Regions from separate parts of the Streptomyces sp. NPDC030183 genome, predicted to be linked through region 1. Evidence: predicted binding sites of a transcription regulator. Region 1 holds the regulator's gene; each other region holds the start of a gene.
The links. The regulator HrcA, encoded in region 1, represses chaperone genes, less so after heat shock. The targets are predictions, from matches to a motif close to TTNGCACTCNGNNNNNCNGAGTGCNAA.

Region 1 (7,341 bases):
GATCCCGGCCGTCCCGATCCCCGCGGACACGACCGCGGCCTGCGCCGCGGCGATCTCGGCGGCGAGTACGCCGACCAGTTCCCCGGCGGGCAGGTCCCGCGCCATCCGGTGCCCCTGCCCGGCCCACAGCGCCATGCCCTGCGGGTCCTCGGCCCTGGCGGCGGCCTTGCGCAGCGGCGAGGTCAGGTGGTGGACCTCCGGGTAGGCGACGGGCGCGTACGGACCGTGCTCGCGCATGAAGCGGTTGACCAGGCCCCGGGCCGGGCGCCCGGAGAAGGCGCGGGTCAGCTCCGTGCGGACGAAGAGGGGGTCGGTGAGCGCCCGCTTGTGCACGGCGGCGGCCCCCGACTCGGGTGTGGCGAGGAACGCCGTACCGAGCTGGGCGGCGCTCGCGCCCGCCGTGAGGAGGGCGGCGATCTGGCCGCCGCGCATGATCCCGCCGGCCGCGACGATCGGCAGCGCCACGGCCTCCCGGACCTGGGCGACCAGGGCGAGCAGTCCGATGCCGGCGCAGTCCCGCTCGGGGTCGTCGCGGTGGGTGCCCTGGTGGCCGCCCGCCTCGACGCCCTGCACGATCACCGCGTGGGCGCCCGACCGCTCCACGGCCTGCGCCTCCTCCGCGGAGGTGGCCGTGACGAGGGTCAGCGTGCCCTTGCGGGCGAGAGACTCGATGACCTCGGGGGTCGGGCAGCCGAAGTGGAAGGAGACCACCGGCACGGGGTTGTCGAGCAGGACGGCGAGTTTGGCCTCGTAGCCGTCGTCGCGCCCGCTGTCGGGGTCGCCCAGCTCCGTCCCGTACCAGGTGGCCTCACCGGCCAGCTGTTCCGCGTACACCTCGACGGCGGCGGGCTCCGCGTACTCGGGCTGGGGCATGAACAGGTTCACGCCGAACGGGCGTGAGGTGAGCGCCCGGAGCGCGTTGATCTCCTGGTACATCCCGTCGGCCGTCTTGTAGCCGGCGGCCAGGAACCCCAGGCCCCCGGCCTCGGACACGGCGGCGGCCAGCGGCGGGACGGAGACCCCGCCCGCCATCGGGGCCTGCACGATCGGGAGAGGAAAGAGATCGGTCAGTGCGGAGGAGGACATGGCCGCATGGTTTCACGTCCCCGAACCCCGACCGAATCCGGTGGGGCCGGGGGCCGCCTGCCGTGGTTCGTGATCCTTCTTGGAAAAGCACGGGTGCGCAGCCCTCGGCTTCCAGGGGCGCGGGGAACTGCGCGACCAGCCCCCACGCACCCGCAGCCGAACGAACCGGCTAGCGCCCGTTGAACGCGTCCTTCAGCCGCGAGAACAACCCCTGCTGGCCCGGCTGGAACTGCCCCGTCGGCCGCTCCTCGCCCCGCAGCGCGGCCAGCTGCCGCAGCAGCTGCTCCTGCTCGGGGTCGAGCTTCGTCGGGGTCTGCACCTCGACGTGGACGATGAGGTCGCCACGGCCCCCGCCGCGCAGGTGTGTGACACCGCGCCCGTGCAGCGGGATCGACTGGCCGGACTGGGTACCGGGCCGGATGTCGACCTCCTCCAGGCCGTCCAGCGTCTCCAGCGGCACCTTGGTGCCGAGCGCCGCCGCGGTCATGGGGATCGTCACCGTGCAGTGCAGGTCGTCGCCACGCCGCTGGAACGTCGGGTGCGGCAGCTCGTGGATCTCGACGTAGAGGTCACCGGCGGGACCGCCGCCGGGCCCGACCTCGCCCTCGCCGGCCAGCTGGATGCGTGTGCCGTTGTCGACGCCGGCCGGGATCTTCACCGTCAGCGTCCGCCGCGACCGCACCCGTCCGTCGCCCGCGCACTCGGGGCACGGGTTCGGGACGATCGTGCCGAAGCCCTGGCACTGCGGGCAGGGCCGGGAGGTCATGACCTGGCCCAGGAAGGACCGCGTGACCTGCGAGACCTCACCGCGGCCGCGGCACATGTCACAGGTCTGCGCGCTCGTGCCGGGGGCCGCGCCCTCGCCGCTGCAGGTGCCGCACACCACGGCCGTGTCGACCTGGATGTCCTTCGTCGTGCCGAAGGCGGCCTCGTCGAGGTCGACCTCCAGCCGGATCATCGCGTCCTGGCCGCGGCGCGTGCGCGACCGGGGGCCGCGCTGGGACGCCGTACCGAAGAAGGCGTCCATGATGTCCGAGAAGTTCCCGAAGCCGCCGGCTCCGAAGCCGCCCGCGCCTCCGCCGCCCGACTGGGACAGCGGGTCGCCGCCGAGGTCGTAGACCTGCTTCTTCTGCGGGTCCGAGAGAACCTCGTACGCCGCGTTGATCTCCTTGAACCGCTCCTGCGTCTTCGGATCGGGGTTGACGTCCGGGTGCAGCTCGCGAGCGAGCCTGCGGAACGCCTTCTTGATCTCGTCCTGGGACGCGTCGCGGCGCACGCCGAGTACGGCGTAGTAGTCCGTGGCCACTTAAGACTCCGCCAGGATCTGTCCGACGTACCGTGCCACCGCTCGTACCGCTCCCATCGTTCCCGGATAGTCCATGCGCGTAGGTCCGACCACGCCCAGTTTCGCGACTGCCTCGCCGCCCGAACCGTAGCCGACCGAGACGACGGACGTGGAGTTGAGTCCCTCATACGCGTTCTCGTGACCGATGCGGACGGTCATGCCCGAATCCCCCGCCTCCCCCAGCAACTTGAGGAGGACGACCTGTTCCTCGAGGGCTTCGAGGACGGGCCGGATCGTGAGGGGGAAGTCATGTCCGAAGCGGGTCAGATTGGCGGTGCCGCCGATCATCAGCCGCTCCTCGTTCTCCTCGACAAGGGTCTCCAGCAGCGTGGAGAGCACCGTCGAGACCGTACCCCGGTCCTCGACGTCGAACGCCTCCGGCAGGTCCTCGACCAGCCGGGGCACGTCGGTGAACCGGCGGCCCGCGACCCGGCTGTTGAGCCGGGCCCGCAGATCCGCGAGAGACGTTTCTCCGAAGGGCGCCGGGCAGTCGACCATGCGCTGCTCCACCCGGCCGGTGTCCGTGATCAGCACGAGCATCAGCCTGGCGGGGGCCAGCGACAGCAGCTCCACGTGGCGCACCGTCGAGCGGGTCAGCGACGGGTACTGCACGACGGCGACCTGCCGGGTCAGCTGAGCCAACAGCCGTACGGTTCGCGCGACCACGTCATCCAGGTCGACGGCGCCGTCCAGGAAGTTCTGGATCGCGCGCCGCTCCGGCGCGGTCATGGGCTTGACGCCGGCCAGCTTGTCGACGAAGAGCCGGTACCCCTTGTCGGTGGGGATGCGGCCCGCGCTGGTGTGGGGCTGGGCGATGTAGCCCTCGTCCTCCAGCGCCGCCATGTCGTTGCGGACCGTCGCCGGGGACACGCCGAGGTTGTGCCGCTCGGTGAGGGCCTTCGACCCCACCGGCTCCTCGGTGCCGACATAGTCCTGGACGATGGCGCGCAGCACCTGGAGCCTGCGTTCACTGAGCATTCGCGCACACCTCCAGCTCGTCTCCCGCGCGACTTCCCCCTTGGCACTCACCTCGGGCGAGTGCCAACACTCCCCGCCCAGTGTACGGCGGTGGGGTACGCCCCCGGCAAGGCCGGTCCAGCCATGTCGTGCCGACGTGTACCGACCTGTCCGACGATGTCGCACCGCTCTCTACCGACGGGTACGGACGCGGCGCGGGGCCGCCGCGGCCCGGCGAGGAGTGACGAGGGACACGGGGTGCCGGACGGGGGGCGCCCTTTCCGGGCGCCACGGGCACCGCGCCGGGTCGTCCCGCGCCCCTGGGGGGCTAGCGTCGGGTCATGACGGTGACTTGGGAAGAGTGCGGGTGGGAGGGACTGGCGCCGCGGGTCGGGCGGTGCCGCCTCCCCGGCTGGGACTGCACGGTCGGGCTGGTGGTCGGGGACGGGGCGGCCCTCCTGGTCGACGCGGGTTCGAGCCTGCGGGAGGGCGCGCGGTTGCGTGCCGAGGCTCGCGAGCTGCTCGGCGGCGCCCGTGTGACACATCTCGCGCTCACCCACTCCCACTTCGACCATGTCTTCGGGGCGTCCGTCTTCGCCGGGGTGGAGGTGTTCGGCGCGGTGGGCCTGGACGGCGTCCTGGACGGCGGGCGGGACGAACTGCGCGCCGACGCCGTCCGCCACGGGCTCCCCGCCGAGGACGCCGCCGAGGCCGCCGACCTGCTGGTACGCCCCCGGCACCAGGTCTCGGGCGAGTGGACCCTGGATCTGGGCGACGGCCCCCAGGTGCTGCTGGCGAACGTGGGGCCGGGGCACACGCCGCACGACCTGGCGGTCCTGGTGCCCGGCTCGTCCGCCGCCCCCGAGATCGTCTTCTGCGGGGACCTGGTGGAGGAGTCCGGCGAGCCCCAGGCCGGCCCGGACGCCGTACCGTCCCACTGGCCGGCCGCGCTGGACCGGTTGCTGGAGCTGGGCGGAGAGGACGCCCTGTACGTGCCCGGGCACGGGGCGGTGGTCGACGCGGCGTTCGTCCGGACCCAGCGCGACACGCTCGCACGCCGCTTCGGCGTGTCGGGCTGAGCGGGGGCGCTTCCGGGCGCGGGTTCTCCTATCGTCATCCGAATGCGCCAGTACTCTCCGGACCTGACCCCGCCGTGGAAGAAGCCCAAGCCGGTTCCCGAGGTCCCGGCCGACCCGGGCCTGGTGGTCGAGGAGGCCGACACCGGTTTCTGCGGCGCGGTGATCCGCTGCGAGGCGGGCACGGTGACCCTGGAGGACCGCTTCGGCAAGCACCGGGTTTTCCCGCTGGAGCCGCGCGGGTTCCTGCTGGAGGGGCAGGTGGTGACGCTGGTGCGCCCCTCGTCCGCCGCCCCGGCCCGCCCGGCCCGTACGGCGTCCGGCTCGGTCGCCGTCCCCGGCGCCCGCGCGCGGGTGGCCCGCGCCGGCCGGATCTATGTGGAGGGCCGCCACGACGCCGAGCTGGTCGAGAAGGTCTGGGGCGACGACCTGCGGATCGAGGGCGTGGTGGTGGAGTACCTGGAGGGCGTGGACGACCTCCCGGAGATCGTCGCGGACTTCGCCCCCGGCCCCGACGCGCGGCTGGGCGTCCTGGTCGACCACCTGGTCCCGGGCAGCAAGGAGTCCCGCATCGCCGCCTCCGTGACCGGCGACGACGTCCTGGTCGTCGGCCACCCGTACATCGACATCTGGGAGGCGGTGAAGCCGTCCGCCCTGGGCGTCGGGGCGTGGCCCCGGGTGCCGCGCGGCCAGGACTGGAAGACCGGGGTGTGCCGGGCGCTGGGCTGGCCGGAGAACACCGGTGCGGCGTGGCAGCGGATCCTGGGGAGCGTGCGGTCCTACAAGGACCTGGAGCCGGCGCTGCTGGGCCGAGTGGAAGAACTGATCGACTTCGTCACGGTCGGCGACGGGTAGCGGGCCGCCCCCTGGGGTCGGAGGCCGTCGGATGTCGGGGCGGCCGACGAGGGCCCACACCGCGACGGAGGCGGGTCGGCCGACGAGAGCCGGCACACAACGGATGACGGTTCGGCCCCCGAGATCCCGATCCGCGACGGAGGCCGGTCAGCCGACGAGAGCCGGCGCACAACGGATGACGGTTCGGCCAGCGAGGGCCCGCACCGCGAGGGACGGCCGGTCGGCCCCCGAGGTCCCGATCCGCGTCGGCCGGCCGGTCGACCCGCGAGAGCCGCCACCACAACGAGCAGCCGGTCGGCCCCCGAAAGCCGCCACCACAACGAACAGCCCGTCGGCCCCCGAAAGCCGCCACCACAACGAACAGCCCGTCGGCCCCCGAAAGCCGCCACGACAACGAACAGCCGGTCGGCCCGTGAGAGCTCGCATCGGGGCAGATGGTCGGCCCGGCCCGCGAGGGGCCGGTCGGCGGCAGGAGCGGTGGTCGGTCAGTCGACGAGGTCTCGGACGACCGCGTCGGCGAGGAGGCGGCCCCGCAGGGTCAGTACCGCGCGCCCCTCGTCGTACGGCTCCCTCGCCAGCAGCCCGTCCGTGAGTGCCCGGCGGGCGGCCGCGCGCCCCTCCTCCCGCAGCAGGTCCAGCGGCACGCCCTCGCGCAGCCTCAGCTCCAGCAGGATCCGCTCCACCCGGCGGTCCTCGTCCGACAGCAGTTCCCGTCCCGCTCCCGGCGACCTCCCCGCCGCCAGCGCCCCCGCGTACGCGCCGGGGTGCTTGACGTTCCACCAGCGCACACCGCCGACATGGCTGTGCGCGCCCGGCCCCGCGCCCCACCAGTCGGCGCCGCGCCAGTACAGCTCGTTGTGGAGGCACCGGCCCGCGTCGGAGGTCGCCCAGTTGGAGACCTCGTACCAGTCGAAGCCGGCGGCCGAGAGCATCTCCTCGGCGATCAGATACCGGTCGGCGTGCACGTCGTCGTCCGTCATCGGCACCTCGCCCCGCCGGATCCGCCGCGCGAGCCGCGTGCCCTCCTCGACGATCAGCGCGTACGCCGAGACGTGGTCCGGCCCGGCGCCGAGCGCCGCGTCCAGGGAGGCCCGCCAGTCGTCGTCGGACTCCCCGGGCGTGCCGTAGATCAGGTCGAGGTTGACGTGCTCGAACCCGGCCGCGCGCGCCTCCGCGACACACGCCTCCGGGCGCCCCGGCGTGTGCGTCCGGTCGAGGATCCGCAGGACGTGCTGCCGGGCGCTCTGCATACCGAAGGAGATCCGGTTGAAGCCGCCGGCCCGCAGGGTCGCCAGGTACGCGGGGTCCACGGACTCCGGGTTCGCCTCCGTCGTCACCTCGGCGTCGTCCGCGAGCCCGAACTCGTCGCGGATCGCCCCCAGCATCCGTACGAGATCGCCGGGGTCCAGCAGTGTGGGGGTGCCGCCGCCGACGAAGACCGTGCGGACGGGCCGCGGGTCGTCGCCGAGGACCTTGCGGGCGAGGCGGATCTCGTCGACGACGGTGTCCGCGTAGTTGTCACGGGAGGCCAGCACGCCGCCCGTGCCGCGCAGCTCGGTCGCGGTGTAGGTGTTGAAGTCGCAGTACCCGCAGCGGGTCGCGCAGTACGGGACGTGCAGATAGAACCCGAGGGGCCGCTCGGCCGCCCCGGCCAGGGCGTGCGCGGGCAGCGCCCCGTCGTCGGGGACGGGCTCACCGTCGGGAAGTGCGGAAGGCATGCGTTCCATTGTCCAGCACCTGAGCGGCGGCTACTCCGCCTGGAGCACCAGCAGCGCCAGGTCGTCCTCCGGAGCGCCCGGTCCGAACTCGTGCACGAGCCGGCGGATCCGTTCGGCGATCAGCTGGGCGTCGAGTCCGGCGCAGCCGGCCAGCGCGCTCGCGAGGCCGTCGGCGTCGTCGAACATGACCGGACCGCTGCGCCGCTCGGTCACCCCGTCGGTCACGCTGAGCAGCGTGTCACCGGGGCGCAGCTCGAACGTCTCCGAGACGTACTCCGCGTCCTCGATCACACCCAGCAGGGTC
Region 2 (7,341 bases), on a different contig from region 1:
GTCAAGGCCGAGGCGTACCGCAAGGGACGAGCCCGCACTGACGCTGTGCTCGTGCCGGTCGACCACCTCGTCGGACATGGCGAGTGGTCCGACACCGGCGGCATCCTGATGGCCCTGGAGATCACTTCCCGCGACCACGACACCAACAAGCGGGACCGCGTCGAGAAGCCCGTCGGCTACGCGGAGGCCGGGATTCCCGTGTACCTCCTCATCGACCGCGACGACAACACCCTCAAGGTCTTCAGCGAGCCTGAGAACGGCCGCTACCAGCGGACCCTCTCCCACCCTTGGGGGGCCACCGTAGAGCTGCCCGCGCCCGTCTCCGTCACCCTCAAGACCGAGAAGCTCAAGGACTACGCCTGACCCGGGCAGCCTCCGGCCTGGCCTACTTGAACGGCACGTTCACGCAGGCCAGCCGCAGCCCGGCCGTCCCCGCATGCCCCTCGTGCGTGGCCGTGCTCTTCTCGTGCAGGACCACCGAACGCGCCCCGCCCGCCCGGAACCGCCAGTCCACCGTGGCGATCGAACGCGCCGAGCCGTTCTTGTTCGTGTTCACGTCCAGCCACACCTCGTTCTCGGGGTTGGCGAACTTCGGGTCGACGGACGGCTGCACCGGGTCGGCCTGGTCCTGGTAGTGGGGCCCGGCGTCGGCGGGCAGCTTGCCGCACGGCTTGGTGTGGACGTGCGCGCCGTACGCGCGGTTCGCGACCAGGTCCCGCAGCCGCAGTTCGATCCGCGTACCGCCGTCGCGCCGCAGTTCCTCCTTGACCTGGACGCGGGCGCCGAGCGGCGCGAGCGTGGTGTCGTAGGTGACCGCCGGTGCCACGTCCGCGGTGGCCGCCGGGGCGAGCACCGACTTCACGACGACCTTGACCACGGGCTGCTTCTTCTTCGACGGCGCGTCGGCCGCCGCCTCCGGCGACGGCTCGGGGCGGGTCGCGGAGGTGGTCTCGCTGGCGTTCGCGCCGGCCGCGATGCCGAGACCGCCGGCGACCGCGCCGACGGCGGCGACCGCCGCGATGAGCCGCTTGTGCTTGAGGGTGAGCTTGTGTCGTGCCATGAGCTTGTCCAGTCCCGTTCGTGGGGGGTGAAGGGGAGCGGTCGCGCAAGAAAGAAGGGCACCTCAACTGCCGCTCATCGGCTGGCAGTTGAGGTGCCCGGGCGACGCTGCGCCCACGACACTACAGCGGCACATTCGGCGGAATCGGATCACTACCGCCGGGTACTGGGGAGACTTGGCGAAAAGTCCGGGCCCAGTGGCATGCTCAGCTCAGCGAGCCCAGGGCGGCCGGCTCGAACGCCTTCAGCTCGTCGAAGCGGCCGCCGAGCACCTTCGCCGCCCACTCCGGGTCCTGGAGCAGCGCACGGCCCACGGCGACGAGGTCGAACTCCTCGGCCTCCAGACCGTCGAGCAGGTCGTCGATCGCCTTGGTCGAGGACCCCTCACCGGCGAACGCGGCGATGAACTCGCCGTCCAGACCGACCGAGCCGACGGTGATGGTGGGCTTGCCGGTGAGCTTCTTCGTCCAGCCCGCGAGGTTCAGCTCGGAGCCCTCGAACTCCGCCTGCCAGTAGCGGCGCGTGGAGGCGTGGAACGCGTCGACACCGGCCGCGACGAGCGGGCTCAGCAGCGCCTCCAGCTCCTGCGGCGTCTGGGCGAGGCGCGCGTCGTACGCTTCCTGCTTCCACTGCGAGTAGCGGAAGATGACGGGGAAGTCGGGGGACACGGAGGCCCGTACGGCCGCCACGATCTCGGCCGCGAACTTGGTGCGGGCGACGAGGTCACCGCCGTAGGCGTCGGTGCGTCGGTTGGTGCGCTCCCAGAGGAACTGGTCGACGAGGTAACCGTGGGCGCCGTGGATCTCCACGCCGTCCATGCCGACGCGCTCGGCGTCGGCGGCGGACTTGGCGAACGCCGCCACGACCTCGTCGATGTCGGCCTGTGTCATGGCACGGCCGCCCTCGGCGGGCGTGCCGTCGACCCGCAGACCGGAGGGGCCGAGGACCGGGGCCTCCGGGAAGAGCTTGCCCTGCTGGCGGACGGTGCCGATGTGCCACAGCTGCGGCACGATCGTGCCGCCGCCGGCGTGCACGGCATCGGCGACCTTCGCCCACCCGGCGAGCTGCTCCTCACCGGCGAACCGCGGTACGCCGTCCAGGTCGCCGGCCGTCTCATGCCCGACGTAGGTGCCCTCGGTCACGATCAGGCCGACACCGGCGGCGGCCCGGCGCCCGTAGTACGAGGCGACATCCGCACCCGGCACACCGCCGGGCGAGAAGACCCGCGTCATGGGAGCCATGGCGATCCGGTTCGGAACGGTCAGACCGTTGATCCGAACGGGCCGGGAGAGAACATCGGCGGCACGGGAGGTGGACGCGGTGGTCACGTGGGGACTCCTCGGAGAGGTCGGGCGCTATATGCATGTGCATCAATCGCTGCACTCGTCAACCTCCCCGCCCGCCACGGCATTCCGCCGCCGCACGACGGCTTGTGTGACGCCGGACACGCCCGAGGGCGGCACCCCCTGTCGAACAGGGAGTGCCGCCCTCGGTACTGACGGACCGGGTCCGAACCTTCTCGCTACGAACTACGAGGAGGCTCAGAAGTCCATGTCACCGCCCGGCATGCCGCCACCGGCGGGCGCGGCGGCCTTCTCCGGCTTGTCGGCGATGACGGCCTCGGTGGTGAGGAAGAGCGCGGCGATGGAGGCGGCGTTCTGCAGGGCGGAACGCGTCACCTTCGCCGGGTCGATGATGCCGGAGGCGATCATGTCGACGTACTCACCGGTCGCGGCGTTCAGACCGTGGCCGACCTGAAGGTTGCGGACCTTCTCCACGACGACGCCACCCTCGAGGCCGCCGTTGACGGCGATCTGCTTGAGCGGGGCCTCCAGGGCGAGCTTCACGGCGTTGGCGCCGGTCGCCTCGTCACCCTCCAGCTCCAGCTTCTCGAAGACCTGGGAGGCCTGGAGCAGGGCCACGCCACCACCGGCGACGATGCCCTCCTCGACGGCCGCCTTCGCGTTGCGGACGGCGTCCTCGATGCGGTGCTTGCGCTCCTTGAGCTCGACCTCGGTCGCGGCACCGGCCTTGATGACGGCCACGCCGCCCGCGAGCTTCGCCAGACGCTCCTGGAGCTTCTCGCGGTCGTAGTCGGAGTCGCTGTTCTCGATCTCGGCGCGGATCTGGTTGACCCGGCCCTGCACCTGCTCGGAGGAGCCGGCGCCGTCGACGACGGTGGTCTCGTCCTTGGTGATGACGACCTTGCGGGCACGGCCCAGGAGGTCCAGGGAGGTGTTCTCCAGCTTGAGACCGACCTCCTCGGAGATGACCTCGCCGCCGGTGAGGATGGCGATGTCGTTCAGCATCGCCTTGCGGCGGTCACCGAAGCCCGGGGCCTTGACGGCGACGGACTTGAAGGTGCCGCGGATCTTGTTGACGACCAGGGTCGACAGGGCCTCGCCCTCGACGTCCTCGGCGATGATCAGCAGCGGCTTGCCCGACTGCATGACCTTCTCCAGGAGCGGGAGCAGGTCCTTGACGTTGGAGATCTTGGAGTTGGCGATGAGGATGTAGGGGTCCTCGAGCACCGCCTCCATGCGCTCCATGTCGGTGGCGAAGTACGCCGAGATGTAGCCCTTGTCGAAGCGCATACCCTCGGTGAGCTCCAGCTCCAGACCGAAGGTCTGGGACTCCTCGACGGTGATGACGCCTTCCTTGCCGACCTTGTCCATGGCCTCGGCGATCAGCTCGCCGATCTGGGTGTCGGCGGCGGAGATGGAGGCCGTGGAGGCGATCTGCTCCTTGGTCTCGACCTCCTTGGCCTGGTCGAGCAGCGCACCGGAGACGGCCTCGACGGCCTTCTCGATACCGCGCTTCAGGGCCATCGGGTTGGCACCGGCGGCGACGTTGCGCAGACCCTCGCGGACGAGCGCCTGGGCGAGAACGGTCGCGGTGGTCGTACCGTCGCCGGCGACGTCGTCCGTCTTCTTGGCGACTTCCTTGACCAGCTCGGCGCCGATCTTCTCGTACGGGTCCTCGAGCTCGATCTCCTTGGCGATGGAGACACCATCGTTGGTGATCGTGGGGGCGCCCCACTTCTTCTCGAGGACGACGTTCCGGCCCTTGGGGCCGAGCGTCACCTTGACGGCGTCCGCGAGCTGGTTCATGCCGCGCTCGAGGCCGCGCCGCGCCTCCTCGTCGAACGCGATGATCTTGGCCATGTGAAGTGGTCCCTCCAGGACTGGGGGTGATTCCTTCGGACCGCGCCCGCGCCCGCGACGGACGGCTCGCCTGCCTCGTGGTTCCTTGCCCCACCTGGCCTGCGGGCCTCACCGACCCGGTCCTTCGTTGTCACTCTCACCTTCAGAGTGCTAACGCCAATGATTAGCACTCGGCATGGTCGAGTGCAAGCGCCTCCGGATGATCCGCAGGTGAACGCGCCCCCACGCGCCCGGTCGGCGCCCCCCTCCACGGCCACCGACGGGCGTGCCCGGCGACTGGCCCCGGGCACGCGGAAGGGTCCGCACCCCGAGTACGGGGCGCGGACCCTCCGAGAAGAACGAAGAACGTCGCTGCTTACCGGCGCGTTGCTTCAGCCTGCGAGACGGACCATGTCCGCCTGCGGACCCTTCTGACCCTGCGAGATCTCGAACTCGACCCGCTGGCCCTCTTCCAGGGTGCGGTAACCGTCCATCTGGATCGCGCTGTAGTGGACGAATACATCCGCACCACCGTCGACCGCGATGAAGCCGTACCCCTTCTCCGCGTTGAACCACTTGACGGTGCCCTGAGCCATGCCTAACTCCCCTATTACTGGCCCTTGCACAGATCCACACTTCGCGGATCCGGGTCAGACCTCACCCCCCAACGGTTGGGGGTGTGCGCCGGAACGCGTCGACCGCGGCTGAATGTATCTGCCCAACTGCCGTCTGCAACAGGGCAATCGGACGAGAAAATCTGGACAGGCCCGGTCGGGAATGTACGAACAATTCCCCTGAATTCAGGGCAAGTCGGGCCCCGCAAAAGGCGCGAAACACGCAAAAGCCATACAGACTTTGGCTACTTCATATAGGGCGTGCGGCGCGATTGGATATGCGCCCGGCATGAATTCACAACGGCGGTCGGGCCGGGTTCCCCAACTGTACCGTGCTCAACCATAGAGAATTGCCCCCTCCGCTTCTCTCGCGGAGGGGGCAATTCGATGAACAATCCGTAATCGAGGTTACCGACGGTTACTACCGGCGGGTACGGAACGGTGGTCAGCCGCCGGCGACGGCCGGGATGATCGACACGCCCGCCCCGTCCGGCGTGGCCGTCTCCAGACCCTGCTCGAACCGCACGTCGTCGTCGTTCACGTAGACGTTCACGAACCGGCGCAGCTTCCCCTGGTCGTCGAGGACGCGCGCGGCGATCCCGGTGTGGTTCTTCTCCAGGTCCGCGATGACCTCGGCGAGGGTGGCGCCCTCGGCCCGCACCTCGGCCTGACCGCCGGTGTAGGTGCGAAGGATGGTGGGGATGCGAACGCTGACGCTCATGACTGATGACCTCCGGATGTGTGCGGCAGAGCTGAGGAACGCGGGGCTGGACGGTTACGCGAGCCCGGCCTCGCGGAACGAGTCGAGGTTGGGGCGGATGGTCGCGGTCAGCCCCGTCCCGGCCACCGCGTCCAGCGTCTTGAGACCGTCACCGGTGTTGAGCACGACGGTGGTCAGCGCCGGGTCCAGCAGCCCGTTCTCGATCAGCTTCTTCGTGACGCCGACGGTCACACCGCCGGCGGTCTCCGCGAAGATCCCCTCGGTCCGCGCGAGCAGCTTGATCGCGTCGACGATCTGCTCGTCGGTCACGTCCTCCACGGCTCCGCCGGTGCGCCGGGCGATGTCGAGGACGTACGGCCCGTCCGCCGGGTTGCCGATGGCCAGCGACTTGGCGATCGTGTCGGGCTTCTGCGGCCGGACCACGTCATGGCCCGCCTTGTAGGCGACGGACACCGGCGAGCAGCCCTCGGCCTGCGCGCCGAAGATCTTGTACGGCTTGTCCTCGACGAGCCCGAGCTTGATCAGCTCCTGGAGCCCCTTGTCGATCTTCGTGAGCTGCGAGCCGGAGGCGATCGGCACGACCAGCTGGTCCGGCAGCTTCCAGCCGAGCTGCTCGCAGATCTCGTACGCGAGAGTCTTGGAGCCCTCGGCGTAGTACGGCCGCAGGTTGACGTTCACGAAGCCCCAGCCCTCGCCGGCCGGGTCGCCGATCAGCTCGGAGCAGAAGCGGTTCACGTCGTCGTAGTTGCCCTCGATGCCGACCAGCTCACCGCCGTAGACGGCGGCCATGACGACCTTGCCCTGCTCCAGGTCGTGCGGGATGAACACGCAGGAGCGGAAGCCGGCGCGGGCCGCGGCGGCGCCCACGGCGCCGGCCAGGTTGCCGGTGGAGGAGCAGGACAGGGTGGTGAAGCCGAAGGCGCGCGCGGCCTCCAGGGCCTGGGCGACGACGCGGTCCTTGAAGGAGTGCGTCGGGTTGCCGGAGTCGTCCTTGATGTAGAGGCCGCCGGTGACGCCCAGCTCACGGGCGAGGTTGTCGGCCTTGACGAGGTGGGTCCAGCCGGGGTTCAGGTTCGGCTTGGTCGCCACGTCGGCGGGGACGGGCAGCAGGGGCGCGTACCGCCAGATGTTCGCGGGGCCGGCCTCGATCCGCTTGCGCAGCTCCTCCGTGTCGTAGGCGGAGTAGTCGTACGCGATCTCCAGCGGGCCGAAACACTCCTCGCAGGCGAAGACCGGTCCGAGGGGGACGCGGTGACCGCACTCGCGACAGCTCAGGGCGGCGGCGGGGCCGAGGTCGACGCTCTGGGCGGCACCGTCGGTGGTCGTGAATTCGGTGGCAACAGTCTGCGCAGCCATGTGAGGCGAGGCCCTTTCTCCTCATCTTCCTCACGACGCATCTCGTCGTGAGACGGATTTGGCACCTTCCCTAGCCGGACCTCGCCACGGCGACGTGACAAGACAGCTGGAGGGTTGCCGGGGCTTCATCGGGCCGTATCCCTCTGCCCCTCTGGATGAGCGGTATTTGGTTGTATACGCACACGAGCACCGACATGCGATGGTCATCAGCGTTGTTCAAGACTGTAACCGAAGGCCAGGACAGTTGAGAGAGCCGTCCGAACCGCGAGATGAACGCAGAGGAGCCGCGCACTGTGCTGAAGGAAGTCGAGCGCTGGCTGAGCACCCGCTCCTGGTCCGTGACCGATCGCCCGCTCCACAAGATCCTCGCCGCGAAACGGGCCTCGGGCCAGACCGTCAGTGTCGTCCTGCCCGCGCTGAACGAGGAGGAGACGGTCGGCGACATCGT
Region 3 (7,341 bases), on a different contig from region 1:
TCGCGGTGCACCGCCGGCTCCACCGTGATCATCCGTACGCCCTTGGGCCGCACCGACTCGATGGCCAGCTCCGGCAGGACCGCGACACCGAGGCCCGCGCCCACCAGACCGACCACCGCCGGGTAGTCGTCGGTGGCGAAGTCGATCCGGGGGGTGAACCCGGCGCTCTCACAGACCCGCACCAGCTGGCCCCGGCAGCGGGGGCAGCCGGCGATCCAGGACTCCCCCGCCAGTTCCCCGATGCCGATGGATCCCGCACGGGCCAGCCGGTGCCCCTGCGGAACGAGGCCGACGAGACGGTCGGTGAGCAGGGGGCGTACGACCAGGTCGTCCCACTCCTCGGCGCCCGCCGCGCCCTCGTAGCGGAAGGCGAGCGCGATGTCGCAGTCGCCCTCGCGGAGCAGTTCGACGGAGCGGGGCGGTTCGGCCTCCTCCAGGGAGACCCGGGTGCCGGGGTGGGCGGCGCGGAGGGCGGCGAGGGCGGTGGGCACGAGGGTGGAACTGCCGCTGGGGAAGGAGACCAGGCGGACCCGTCCGGCGCGCAGTCCCGCGATCGCGGCGACCTCCTCCTCGGCCGCGGTGAGACCGGCGAGGATCCCGGCCGCGTGCCGTACGAGCGCCTCGCCCGCCTGGGTGAGCCGCATCTCGCGGCCGCCGCGCACCAGCAGCGGTGTGCCGACGGACGATTCGAGCGCCTTCATCTGCTGGCTCACGGCGGGCTGGGTGCAGCCGAGTTCGCGGCCGGCCGCCGAGAAGGATCCGGTGGCGGCGACGGCACGCAGGACGCGGAGATGACGGGCCTCGATCACGGGTCGAGCATAAGGGCGGCTTGGAAGTGGCGGCGAATATCGTGTCGACGCTTTGACTGTCGCTCGCCTAGCGTGCCTGTATGAAGCTTTTGTCACTGAACCTCGGGCGGCCCTCGGCGGTCGACGTCCCCGAGGAGTCGAAGAGCGTGACAGGGATCGACAAGCGGCCGGTGACCGGGCCGGTGCGGGTGGCCGCGCCCGGCCCCAAGGGGGTGGGCGGCAGCGGACTGGCCGGTGACGCGGTGTGCAACCGGCAGCACCACGGGGGGAACGACCAGGCGGTCTACGCGTTCGCCCGCGAGGATCTGGACGCCTGGGAGCGCGAGCTGGGGCGACCTCTGCCGAGCGGGTCGTTCGGGGAGAACCTGACGACGGAGGGGCTGGACATCTCCGACGCTCTGATCGGGGAGCGCTGGCGGATCGGCGACGAGGTCGTCCTGGAGGTCACCTCCGGCCGCGTTCCGTGTCTCAACTTCCAGCGGCACCTCGGTGAGCGCGGCTGGGTCAAGCGCTTCGCGGGGAAGGGGGAGCCCGGGGCGTATCTGCGGGTCGTGCGGCCGGGCGAGATCCGGGCGGGCGACCCGATCGAGATCGTCCACCGCCCGGACCACGACGTCACCGTCGCGCTCGCCTTCCGGGCCACGATGAACGAGCGCGAGCTGCTGCCCCGTCTGCTGGCCGCGGGCGAGGCACTCCATTCGGAGATCCTGGAGTCGGCACGGAAGTACGCCGGCCGGCAGGGCGCGGGCGACGCCCCAACTGGTCGATGACCCGGGTCCGCTGAGGCACCGTCGGGCCCACCGCACGACTGCGGCCCAGGCGGTATCCGGACGACGGGCGGGGGCGACGACACCTTCGACGTCCGGAGTCGGGCGGCCGACCGTCTCCGCCCGTCACCCGGCTGCCCGCCGCCCCTGCCGTGCCACCGGGACTTCCGGCGCCGTGGGCAAGCGGATCAGCGCGGTCCGGGTCACTACCCTTGCGCCATGACAACGGCTCTGATTACGGGATCGACCGCGGGTATCGGCGCGGCCTTCGCACGGCGGCTGGCGGCGGACGGGCACAACCTGGTGCTGGTGGCGCGTGACACGAAACGGCTGCGGGAGCAGGCCACGGAGTTGCACGACCGGCACGGCATCGAGGCGGAGGTCCTGACGGCGGATCTCGCGACGGACGACGGCATCGAGGCGGTGGCGAAGCGGCTGTCCGACCGCAAGAGCCCGGTCGATCTGCTGGTCAACAACGCCGGGTTCGGCAACAAGGGCCGCTATCTCGACGTCTCGATGGCCGACGAGCTGAAGATGCTCAAGGTGCACTGCGAGGCGGTGCTCCGGCTGACCTCCGCGGCGGCCGAGGCCATGCGGGAGCGCGGCCGGGGCGGTGTCGTCAATGTGGCGTCGGTGGCGGCCTTCGTACCGCGGGGGACGTACGGGGCGTCGAAGGCGTGGGTGGTGCAGTTCACCCAGGGCGCGGCGAAGGACCTGGCCGGCAGCGGTGTCCGTCTGATGGCGCTGTGCCCGGGCTTCGTCCGCACGGAGTTCCACGAGCGGGCGGGCATGGGCACGGACAACATCCCGGGGTGGATGTGGCTCGACGCCGACAAACTGGTCACGGCGGCCCTGACCGACCTCTCCCGCGGCAAGACGGTGTCGATCCCCGATCCGCGCTACAAGACCCTGATGGGCGTGGTGAAGGTGCTGCCGCGGGGACTGCTGGGCGGGGTCAGTTCGAAGACGGGGCGGAAGTACGGGCCCCAGTAGCCGGGCGGGCCGGGGCGGGCTCGTCGTCCAGCGGCAGCGGGTGAGCGGCAGGCGGTGCGGGGAGAGAATGGAGCTGTCCGACCGGACCCAGGGGGGCCGGAGGTGGTCTTGTGACGTTTGTGCAGCTCATCGACTGCAGGACGAGCCGGTTCGACGAGATGGACCGGCTGATGGACAGGTGGGTCGAACAGACCAAGGGGAAGCGGACCGCGACGCACAGCATGATCGGCAGGGACCGGTCCGACGAGGCGCACTTCGTCGAGATCGTGGAGTTCCCGTCGTACGAGGAGGCCATGCGGAACTCCCAGCTGCCGGAGACGGACCGGATCTTCAACGAGATGGTGGCGCTCTGCGACGAGATGCCGACCTTCACGGATCTGGACGTGGTGCGCGACGAGCAGCTGAACGCGGACACCGCACGGAGGTTCTTCGAGACGCTGGGCGCGCGGGGTGAGCTGCCGCCGATGAACGATCTGCTGGTGGAGGACTATCACGACCACGACCCGGCGAACCCGCAGGACGTCATCGGCATGGACGCGGCCCGGCGTGAGTTCGCGATGTGGCGGACGGGCTTCGACTTCTCGTTCACGATCGAGGACCAGCTGGCCCAGGGCGACCGCGTGTGCACGCGGTGGACGTGGAACGCCACGCACAAGGGCGAGTTCCTCGGTATCGCGCCCACCGGGAGGAACGTCTCCATGACCGGGATGACATTCCATCGCTGCGCGCCGGACGGGAAGCTCACCGAGGGCTGGTGGCAGTACGACCGGCTGTCGCTGATGGGACAGCTGGGGGTGCTGGAAGGACTGGAGAAGTAGACGCGGGAGAAGCCCCCGTTCCGGCGCGCGGAACGGGGGCTTCTCACCTGGCTGCCCGGTGGGCGGCGGCTGCCTCAGTGGGCGTGGCCGTGACCGTGGCCGTGGCCCGCCTCGGCCGGCTCCTCTTCCTTCTTCTCGACGACCAGGGTCTCGGTCGTGAGGAGGAGGGAGGCGATGGAGGCGGCGTTCTCCAGGGCGGAGCGGGTGACCTTGACCGGGTCGATGACGCCGGCCTTGACCAGGTCGCCGTACTCGCCGGTGGCGGCGTTGTAACCGCTGCCCTTCTCCAGCTCGGCGACCTTGGAGACGATGACGTAGCCCTCCAGGCCGGCGTTCTCGGCGATCCAGCGCAGCGGCTCGACGGCGGCCTTGCGGACGACGGAGACACCGGTGGCCTCGTCGCCGTCCTTGCCGAGGTTGCCCTCGAGGACCTTCACGGCGTGGACGAGCGCGGAGCCACCACCGGAGACGATGCCCTCCTCGACCGCGGCGCGGGTCGCGGAGATGGCGTCCTCCAGACGGTGCTTCTTCTCCTTCAGCTCCACCTCGGTGGCGGCGCCGACCTTGATCACGCACACGCCGCCGGCCAGCTTCGCGAGGCGCTCCTGGAGCTTCTCGCGGTCCCAGTCGGAGTCGGTGTTCTCGATCTCGGACTTGATCTGGGCGACGCGGCCCTGGACGTCCTCGGAGTTGCCGGCGCCGTCGACGATCGTGGTGTCGTCCTTGGTGACGGTGACGCGGCGGGCGGTGCCGAGCACGTCGATGCCGACCTGGTCGAGCTTGAGGCCGACCTCCTCGGAGATGACGGTGGCGCCGGTGAGGACGGCCATGTCCTGCAGCATCGCCTTGCGGCGGTCGCCGAAGCCGGGGGCCTTGACGGCCACGGCGTTGAACGTGCCGCGGATCTTGTTGACCACGAGGGTGGAGAGCGCCTCGCCCTCGACGTCCTCGGCGATGATCAGCAGCGGCTTCGAGGAGTTGGTCTGGATGATCTTCTCCAGCAGGGGCAGCAGGTCGGCGATGGCGCCGATCTTGCCCTGGTGGATGAGGATGTAGGGCTCGTCGAGGACGGCCTCCATGCGCTCCTGGTCCGTGACGAAGTACGGCGACAGGTAGCCCTTGTCGAAGGCCATGCCCTCGGTGAAGTCCAGCTCCAGACCGAAGGTGTTGGACTCCTCGACGGTGATGACGCCGTCCTTGCCGACCTTGTCCATCGCCTCGGCGATGAGCTCGCCGACCTGCTGGTCCTGGGCGGACAGCGCGGCGACGGCGGCGATGTCGGACTTCTCGTCGATCGGGCGGGCCGACGCGAGGAGGTCCTCGGAGACCGCGGCGACGGCGGCGTCGATGCCCTTCTTCAGGGCGGCCGGGGAGGCGCCCGCGGCGACGTTCTTCAGGCCCTCGCGCACCAGCGCCTGGGCGAGCACGGTGGCGGTGGTGGTGCCGTCACCAGCGATGTCGTTGGTCTTGGTCGCCACCTCCTTCACCAGCTGCGCGCCGAGGTTCTCGTACGGGTCCTCGATCTCGACCTCGCGGGCGATGGTCACACCGTCGTTGGTGATGGTGGGGGCGCCGAACTTCTTGTCGATGACGACGTTGCGGCCCTTGGGGCCGATCGTCACCTTGACCGTGTCGGCAAGCTTGTTGACGCCGCGCTCGAGGGCGCGACGGGCGTCCTCGTCGAACTTCAGGATCTTCGCCATGGGAGCGTGAGCCCTCTCGGAAATCTAGGGGAAAAGAAACTGCGCCCCGGGCGCCCGGCTTGTTGGTGCTCGCGGGGGCCAGGGGCGCAGCTCGAAAACTTCTGAGGTGGTCTTACTTCTCGATGACCGCGAGCACGTCGCGGGACGAGAGGACGAGGTACTCCTCGCCGTTGTACTTCACCTCGGTGCCGCCGTACTTGCTGTACAGCACGATGTCGCCGACCGCCACGTCGAGCGGCAGGCGCTCGCCGTTCTCGAAGCGGCCCGGGCCCACGGCGAGGATGACGCCCTCCTGGGGCTTCTCCTTCGCGGTGTCCGGGATGACCAGGCCAGAGGCGGTGGTCTGCTCGGCGTCGAGCGGCTGGACCACGATGCGGTCCTCGAGCGGCTTGATGGCAACCTTGGAGCTGGTGGTCGTCACGATCCGACCTCCCCCTTCGGAGATCTCACGGGGTTAACTGTCTGAGGTGGCGACCAGGTGGATCCGTCGTCGCGGGTGCCGGACCTGCCCGTCGCGTGGTTGGCACTCTCCAGGGGGGAGTGCCAGACCTGAGACTATGACCGTGGTTAGCACTCGGTCAAGCGGACTGCTAATTGCGGCCGCGTGGCGTGGTGCGGGACCCCGGGTTGCCGTGAGGTTCCGCCCGCGGAGGCGCTCCTCAGAGGTAATCCTCCAAACGACCCACCGTCAGACCTTGTTCCTGCACGCGGCGCAGGAGCGTCGTGGTCACGTGGGTGAGGGTGGCACCGTTCGGCGGGCCCGCGCCCCGGAGGTGGACGACGACGATGTCGCCGGGCCGGAGGCGGTCGCCGGCGGCGGGGCGGAAGCCGTCGAGGCCCATGGACGCGCGCCACAGCACGACGGCGGTGACGCCGCAGTCGGCGGCGGCGCGGAGCGTGGTGGTGTCGTGGACGCCGTAGGGCGGGCGGAACAGGGTGGGGCGGATACCGAAGCGCTGCCTCAGCTTGTCCTGCTGGCCGCAGATCTCGGCCCGCTGGCCGGCGTACGGCAGGCCGCGCAGGGCGGTGTGGTCGAGGGTGTGGTTCTGCACGGTGGCGCCGACGGCGCGGAGCCGGGCGAAGTGGGCGTAGCCCGGGCCGACGACGCTGTCCGTGAGGAACACGCTGACCGGCAGCCGCAACTCCCGCACCATCCGCACGAAGCGCGGGTCCTTCTCCACTCCGTCGTCGTACGTCAGGAACACCACCTTGTCGCGGGTGGCCACGCGCTCGACGACGGGAGCCAGCCCGGGGCGTGCGCCCCGGGGCGCGGGCGGCCGGTCGGGGTTCGCCGGGGCAGGGGCGAGCGGGTCGGAGAGCCCCCAGCGACGGTACGCGGGCGGCCGGGCCGTGGCCTGGGGCCGCCCCGCGCGGCGACGGGCCGGCTCGGCCTGACGACCGGGCGGATCGACGCGATGCCCCGAGGGCGGGGCGGGGTGGCCGGGCGGATCGACGCGACGTCCCGGCGGTGGGGCGGGGTGGCCGGGCGGATCGACGCGACGCCCCGACGGTGGGGCGGGGTGGCCGGGCGGATCGACGCGACGCCCCGACGGCGGGGCGGGGTGGCCGGGCAGGTCGGCGCCATGCCCCGGCGGTGGGGCGGCGTGGCCGTGAACCGGGGCCGTCCCCTGCTGTCCGCTCTCCGTGGAGCTCGTCGTGGGCGTGCCGTCCCGCGACGTGGTGCCCCCGATGCCACCCACGGCGCCCCCAGCGCCCCCAGCGCTCCCGTCGCCCCCGGCGCACCCCGACGCGATGATTGACGCGGCGAGCAGCAGCGCGGGCATGGTGCGTGCGGCCCGTCGTCTGCCGCCGGCCTGCGCCCTGAAACTCGTCCGCTTCACCCTCGTTTCATCATTTTGTCGTACGAGTCGCATGGCGCCGCATCCTCGCAGGGCGCGCCCAGCGCCCCGGCCCGACACCGCCACCACCGGCACGCCCGTCCACCGGGTGGCCCACAATGGCCCGGTGAACGACCTCTCCCCCGACTCCACCGACTCCTTCCTCGCCCCCCTGCTGACCCCCGAGGGCCGCGCCCTCCTCCACGAGGTGCGCGGGGTGGAACCGGCGCGGGAGCTGGCCGTGGCGACCCGGCTGCGCCGTACGCACCCGGCGGACCTCGTCTCGGCGGCCATCGCCCAGGCGCGGCTGCGGCAACGGGCGGTGGCGAAGTTCGGGGCCGAGGACGCGGCGCGGATGTTCTTCACGCCCAACGGGGTCGAGCAGTCGACGCGGACGAGCGTGGCGACGTACC

Region 2: a site for HrcA is predicted at 4,387-4,413, ahead of groL (chaperonin GroEL). Genes of this name have one in related genera too.
Region 3: a site for HrcA is predicted at 5,658-5,684, ahead of groES (co-chaperone GroES). Genes of this name have one in related genera too.

What each region holds. Positions count from the first base shown of each region.
Region 1 is NZ_JBVIBK010000001.1:54,340-61,680, forward strand. Features, by position in the region: gene ACZ4Z2_RS00245 (nitronate monooxygenase) at 1-1,086, opposite strand, end outside; gene dnaJ (molecular chaperone DnaJ) at 1,256-2,392, opposite strand; gene hrcA (heat-inducible transcriptional repressor HrcA) at 2,393-3,409, opposite strand; gene ACZ4Z2_RS00260 (MBL fold metallo-hydrolase) at 3,730-4,467, shown strand; gene ACZ4Z2_RS00265 (DUF3097 domain-containing protein) at 4,510-5,319, shown strand; gene hemW (radical SAM family heme chaperone HemW) at 5,805-7,037, opposite strand; gene ACZ4Z2_RS00275 (SpoIIE family protein phosphatase) at 7,068-7,341, opposite strand, start outside.
Region 2 is NZ_JBVIBK010000019.1:119,162-126,502, reverse strand. Features, by position in the region: gene ACZ4Z2_RS23470 (Uma2 family endonuclease) at 1-363, shown strand, start outside; gene ACZ4Z2_RS23465 (superoxide dismutase family protein) at 386-1,060, opposite strand; gene ACZ4Z2_RS23460 (NADH:flavin oxidoreductase) at 1,266-2,387, opposite strand; gene groL (chaperonin GroEL) at 2,601-4,223, opposite strand; gene ACZ4Z2_RS23450 (cold-shock protein) at 4,595-4,798, opposite strand; gene ACZ4Z2_RS23445 (MoaD/ThiS family protein) at 5,262-5,537, opposite strand; gene thrC (threonine synthase) at 5,592-6,893, opposite strand; SAM riboswitch class I at 6,912-7,055, opposite strand; gene ACZ4Z2_RS23435 (glucosyl-3-phosphoglycerate synthase) at 7,187-7,341, shown strand, end outside.
Region 3 is NZ_JBVIBK010000008.1:128,824-136,164, reverse strand. Features, by position in the region: gene ACZ4Z2_RS12065 (LysR family transcriptional regulator) at 1-809, opposite strand, end outside; gene ACZ4Z2_RS12060 (MOSC domain-containing protein) at 890-1,579, shown strand; gene ACZ4Z2_RS12055 (SDR family NAD(P)-dependent oxidoreductase) at 1,796-2,569, shown strand; gene ACZ4Z2_RS12050 (ester cyclase) at 2,680-3,387, shown strand; gene groL (chaperonin GroEL) at 3,462-5,090, opposite strand; gene groES (co-chaperone GroES) at 5,203-5,511, opposite strand; gene ACZ4Z2_RS12035 (polysaccharide deacetylase family protein) at 5,750-6,316, opposite strand; gene ACZ4Z2_RS12030 (class I SAM-dependent methyltransferase) at 7,056-7,341, shown strand, end outside.